DNA from 2 places in the Serratia sp. MMO-28 genome. Region 1 is predicted to be linked to the other one. Evidence: predicted binding sites of a transcription regulator. Region 1 holds the regulator's gene; the other holds the start of a gene.

The links. The regulator ArgR, encoded in region 1, controls arginine synthesis, uptake and breakdown. The targets are predictions, from matches to a motif close to ANTGAATAAAAATACANT.
Region 2: argC (N-acetyl-gamma-glutamyl-phosphate reductase) is a predicted target of ArgR. The motif match lies at 1,603-1,620, and genes of this name have one in related genera.

The regions. Positions count from the first base shown of each region.
Region 1 is NZ_JBBCVB010000002.1:205,992-209,148, forward strand. Features, by position in the region: gene mpl (UDP-N-acetylmuramate:L-alanyl-gamma-D-glutamyl-meso-diaminopimelate ligase) at 1-174, shown strand, start outside; gene yhcN (peroxide/acid stress response protein YhcN) at 516-779, opposite strand; gene yhcN (peroxide/acid stress response protein YhcN) at 897-1,160, opposite strand; gene argR (transcriptional regulator ArgR) at 1,567-2,037, opposite strand; gene mdh (malate dehydrogenase) at 2,503-3,157, shown strand, end outside.
Region 2 is NZ_JBBCVB010000014.1:131,660-134,816, forward strand. Features, by position in the region: gene ppc (phosphoenolpyruvate carboxylase) at 1-98, opposite strand, end outside; gene argE (acetylornithine deacetylase) at 405-1,550, opposite strand; gene argC (N-acetyl-gamma-glutamyl-phosphate reductase) at 1,767-2,771, shown strand; gene argB (acetylglutamate kinase) at 2,916-3,157, shown strand, end outside.

The sequences.
Region 1 (3,157 bases):
TGTGTGCAACCAGCGCATTGGAGCGCCGATCTCGATACGCTGATGGAGATGATTGTTAAAACGGCACAGCCGGGTGACCATATTCTGGTGATGAGCAACGGTGGGTTTGGCGGTATTCATGACAAACTGTTGGCGGCGTTGGCAAAAAAGGCCGAGCCGAAAGAGGATTACTGAGAGGTTTGCCTGCCATCTAGCAACCTTAGGCCGCGAATGCGGCCTGAGGTTGATGACAAAGTAGCTTTTAAACCCGAGATACTCGGGCCTAGCGCACCGAGGGGCGCTCCGGCGGCTTACGCCGCTACGACCCCTTCGGCACGCTCTCCCTAATAACGGGCTTTGTCAGCAGTCTGGGGCCGCGAATGCGGCCTTTTTTATCGGGATAAAAAAGCCCTCGCAAGCGAGGGCAATAATGTTCGTCGCATAAAACGACGAGGTTTTCTAGGAAATAGGCATTTATCTTGGAACTCGGCAGTGGCAATGACGAGGGTAGTTCAGTAAATGCGCTCTCTTAGTGATTACTTGTAAATTTCTGCTGTCGCGTGCCAGTTGCCATTTTCATAGGCTTCGATGATGCGATAGGCTTTGGCACCCTGCTGATCGGCTTTATCAGACAGTGCCTGGCGGATATCAGAAGGTGCACCGGCTACGCCGCTCACGCTGATGGTGCCTACAGGTTGCAGAGCGCTTGCTTGGGCATCATTCACCAGATTAGCGGCAGAAGCGCCGAAAGAAACGGCAGAGAGCAGGCTAAGCGCAGCGATGGTTGTTTTCATGTTCATGAGGTTAACTCCTTAATTGTTTACAGATAACAGTCTGGAAGGGCTTTACAGCGTTTTTTATACTTGAAGACCGTTATCCGGGCAGAGTGATTACGCATTAGCACGTAATACATTGTGTTATTTATAAATTTCTGCGGTGGCGTGGAAGTTGCCTTCGCTGCGCGCTTCGATCACACGATAAGCGGTGGCACCTTTGGCATCCGCTTTGGCAGACAGCGCCTGACGGATATCTGAAGGTGCTGTACCAACGCCACTCACGGTGATGGTTCCTACAGAATGCAGTTTTTCGGCCTGAGGTGCATCAATGGATTGTGCTGCAAATGATCCAAAAGAAAGCACGGAGAGAAGGCTGAACGCTGCAAGGGTGGTTTTAATTTTCATGATTTGGCCTCTTGGTATTCTTTTATTAGATCCAATGAACTGTGATTTACATCACGAAATGAGTATACATCTAGTAACTGAGAAAATTAATAGTCAGCTAACAATTTCTAGTGAAACTTTATTTGTTCATTGCTGTTTTTAATAGCGCAATGGAATAAAAATCGATGATTAAATGAGCTGTTAATGTTAAATTTATGTAACTTCAATGGGATGAGTGCTTTTGACTAAAAGTGCGGAACATCACAGATACTACTGATTGCCCACACGCAATTGTCATTGGGATATGCTGTAAGTCGGCAAATAAGCAGTTTTAAACGTGGGGGGGAATGTTGAGGGGCGAGCGTTATGTCTAGAAAACGTTAACAAAATACGGCCTGCGCCAGCCCTATTTTGTTAACGGCATGCATCATAGTTCTTGTTCGAACAGCGTGAGAATGGCTTCAAAGAGTTGGCGTGTGGTAAATGTGCTGGCGGGGGTCACGAAAATCGTATCATCACCGGCGATCGTTCCCAAGATACCTTCGGATTTGCCCAATGAATCCAGCAAGCGGGCAATTAACTGTGCGGCGCCTGGGCTGGTATGGATCACCACCATGGCGTCATTGTGATCGACATCCAGTACCAGATTCTTCAGCGGGCTGGTGGTGGTAGGCACCCCGAGTTCCGCCGGCAGGCAGTAAACCATCTCCATTTTGGCATTGCGTGTGCGCACTGCGCCGAACTTGGTCAGCATGCGAGACACTTTGGATTGGTTAATGTTTTCGAAGCCTTCTTCTTGCAGCGCTAAAACGATCTCGCCTTGAGAACTGAATTTTTCTTCTTTCAATAACGCTTTAAACGCCTTGATCAGGTCTTCCTGCTTTGCGGGATTACGCATTTTGCACCGTGGAATGTTGAGAATAGAGATTATTATTATGCATATAAATGAATTTTTATGCAATGTTGCAATCAGGAACGCCATGGAACAGGGCAGGGAAAATCAGGAGAGGGCGGCATTTTAACAAAGTCCGCACCTCATGAATATGCCCTTTTGACGCAGGAAACGAGTCAGCTTTGCGGTAAAGAAAATGTTATTAAAATGATGTTGTTCTGATGTTATGTAAGGGTGTAATGTAACGGTCGGTTAACTCGCCAGTGAAGATCCTCGCACAATTTTCGATTAGTGTGCGCTATGCCCTTAATGCGTAAGCTATTTAATCTAAAATGATCGCGACATCGGCCATTTTATTGCGCCAGCTCTAAAACCGACTGTTAATAGGTTGTTTTTAAAGGTGTAATAAATTAAGGTCCGAGCCAAAGAATTCACGGCGCTTTTATATTTAAGATAATAAAGGAGTATAGGATGAAAGTTGCAGTTCTCGGTGCTGCTGGCGGTATCGGCCAGGCCCTCGCCCTTCTACTCAAAACCCAGCTTCCTTCAGGTTCTGAACTCACCCTCTATGATATTGCCCCCGTTACCCCAGGCGTTGCCGTTGACCTAAGCCACATTCCAACCGCAGTGAAAATCAAAGGCTTCAGCGGTGAAGATGCGACTCCTGCGCTGCACGGTGCTGATGTGGTGCTGATTTCTGCCGGTGTTGCACGTAAGCCAGGCATGGATCGTTCAGACCTGTTTAATGTGAACGCCGGTATCGTGCGCAACCTGATCGAGCAAGTGGCTAAAACCTGCCCGAAAGCCTGCATCGGGATTATCACCAACCCGGTGAATACCACGGTGGCGATTGCTGCTGAAGTGCTGAAGAAAGCCGGTGTTTACGACAAGAACAAACTGTTTGGCGTTACCTCGCTGGACATTATCCGTTCCAACACCTTTGTGGCGGAGCTGAAAGGCAAAAAGCCGGAAGAGCTGGAAGTGCCGGTTATCGGTGGCCACTCTGGCGTGACCATTCTGCCACTGTTGTCGCAGATCCCTGGCGTGAGCTTTACCGCGCAGGAAGTGGCTGACCTGACCAAACGCATCCAGAATGCGGGTACCGAAGTGGTTGAAGCCAAGGCCG
Region 2 (3,157 bases), on a different contig from region 1:
TCGAGAATATGCTCGCCCAGCGCTTCTTTGATGGTGTCGCCGAGCAATTTGCCGAGCATACTGACATTACTTCGCATTGCCGAATATTGTTCGTTCATATAACCCCTGGCCCAGTTCTCTGTATACCCCTGTTATCAACGTTGCAGCATGGTTAACCACAAATTGAAATCGTGGGTACATGATTTTCATCTTGTAAGTAAATTTCACGTGTTAGGTAAAGACTGCTGGTTTTATCTCACTACGTTCCTGCCCAACCGTTAATTGACACTATTTTTAGCAAAAAAACATCAAAATCGACGCATTTTCTGAAATTTAATTACGCGTCGCTGGTTATCAGCTTAGCTTATCGGCTTTATTTTCTGCGCCTGAAGGGCGTGGGCGATGACAGTGCATCGCCCCGTTTTCTATTGCTGGCAGAAATGATCGACCAACTGCCCCAGCAGCTTGCGTGTGGGTTCGATAAACGCCGTGTCGAGGTATTCATCCGGCTGATGCGCCTGGTTGATCGAACCCGGCCCCAGCACCAGCGTCGGGCACACCTCTTGCACAAACGGCGCTTCGGTGCAGTAGTTCACCACTTCGGTACGCGAACCCAGCAGTTTCTCAATCACTGCCACCATATGATGATCGGTTGGACATTCGTAGCCAGGGATCGGCGGATGCAGTTCATCAATCGACAAATGCCCAGGCCAGCGTTGGCTGACCGGTGCCAGCGCGTCGTGCAGCAGTTCGTTGATGTTGTCCAACGTCATGCCTGGCAATGGGCGGATATCCATATGCAGTTCGCAGCAGGCACAGATGCGGTTGGCCGCGTCGCCCCCGCTGATATGGCCGAAGTTCATGGTGGGATAAGGCACCGCAAACGCTGGGTTGTTGTAGCGCTCCTGCAGCGTTTTGCGCAGCGCCATCAAATGCCCGATGGATTCATGCATCAGATCGATAGCGTTGACGCCGCGTGCCGGATCGCTCGAATGGCCCGATTGGCCCACGATGCGGATAGCGTTGGAGATATGGCCTTTGTGCGCGCGCACCGGCTGCAGCGAGGTGGGTTCACCAATAATGGCAAAATCCGGGCGGATTTGAGTGGAAGCGGCAAAATAGCGCGCTCCGGCCATGGTCGTTTCTTCGTCTGCGGTGGCCAGAATGTACAGCGGTTTGGTCAGTTTGCTGGCATCGATATCCCGTACCGCGTCCAGAATGAAGGCGAAGAAGCCCTTCATGTCGGCGGTGCCCAGCCCATACAGTTTGTTGTCGTGCTCGGTCAGCGTGAACGGATCGCGCGTCCAGCGGCCCTGATCGTAAGGCACGGTGTCAGTGTGGCCCGCCAGCAGCAGGCCGCCGCTGCCGGTGCCGATGCTCGCCAGCAGGTTAAATTTGTTGCGCGTATCCGGTACGGGTTGCACGTCGACGCGGAAGCCCAAATCGGTGAACCAACTGGCCAGCAAGTTGATTAATGCTTCATTACTCTGATCGAGGGCACCATCGGTGGCGCTGATCGACGGAATGGCGATCAACGCCCGGTACAGCTCAATAAATGGAGGTAATTTCATCTTCACTGTTGACAGCCTTTGGTTAGGATAGTATCAATATTCATGCATTTATTTTGAATAAAAATACATTAAGCTGGAGCGTAAGGGAACTCGAACCCCGGATGTTGATAAAAACATCAACGCTCGACCACGTGGGTGAACGGCGCAACAACGCGACCAAGCCCTGCTCTCGGGGCGCAAGTGCCTCTACTGTAAGCCAAAAAGGTGAAAGGCCACATGTTGAATACGCTGATTGTTGGTGCCAGCGGTTACGCCGGAGCGGAGCTCACGGCTTATCTGAATCGCCACCCACACATGAACATAACCGCTTTAGCGGTTTCAGCGCAAAGTGCAGATGCAGGAAAATTGCTTTCTGAGTTGCATCCACAGTTAAAAGGCATCGTTGATCTGCCGTTGCAGCCGCTGGTGAACGTGGCGGAAGCAGCAAAGGGGATCGACGTGGTGTTTCTCGCCACGGCCCATGAAGTCAGCCACGACATCGCTCCGGAGTTTCTGGCGGCGGGCTGCGTGGTGTTCGATCTCTCAGGCGCATTCCGTGTGCAGGGCAGCGATTTTTACCGCCAATATTATGGCTTTGAACATCAGCATGCCGACTGGCTGGCCAAGGCAGTATATGGCCTGGCGGAATGGCAGAGCGAAAAAATCAAAGAAGCGCAATTGATCGCTGTGCCGGGCTGCTACCCAACGGCGGCTCAGTTGGCGCTGAAGCCGTTGATCGACAAACAACTGCTGAATCTGGACCAATGGCCGGTGATCAACGCCGTCAGTGGTGTCAGCGGTGCCGGGCGCAAAGCCAGCGTCACCACCAGCTTCTGCGAAGTCAGCCTGCAACCTTATGGCCTGTTCAACCATCGTCACCAGCCGGAAATTTCCGCGCACTTGGGTATCCCGGTGATCTTTACGCCGCACTTGGGCAGCTTCCCGCGTGGCATTCTGGAAACCATCACCTGCCGCCTGAAAACGGGCGTTACCGCGCAGGATGTGGCGGCGGCCTATCACGCGGCCTACGACGATAAACCGCTGGTGCGGCTGTACGACAAAGGGGTGCCTGCGTTGAAATCGGTGGTGGGGCTGCCGTTCTGCGATATCGGTTTTGCCGTGCAGGGCGAGCATCTGATCGCGGTGGCTGCGGAAGACAACTTATTGAAAGGTGCGGCCGCTCAGGCGGTGCAGTGCCTGAATATCCGTTTTGGGTTCCCGGAAACCCAATCATTAATTTAATATTTACCCAAAAGCTTTCACGTTGTAGCTAGGTGGCAATTGAACGAATCTCCAGGAGCTTGCACAAGCCAGTGACTGGGGTGAAAGAAGACAGCCAACAACGCTACGGCTTGAAAGATGAAGGGTACAGCCGTGAGCAAAGCGATGAACCCATTAATTATTAAACTCGGTGGTGTGTTACTGGATAGCGAAGAAGCGCTGGAGCGCTTGTTTACCGCGCTGGATATCTATCGCCGGGAACATCAGCGCCCGTTGGTGATCGTCCACGGTGGCGGTTGCGTAGTGGATGAACTGATGAAGCAGCTCTCTCTGCCGGTAGTGAAGAAGAACGGTCTGCGCGTAACGCCTGCCGATCAGATCGACATCATTACCGGTGCACTGGCCGG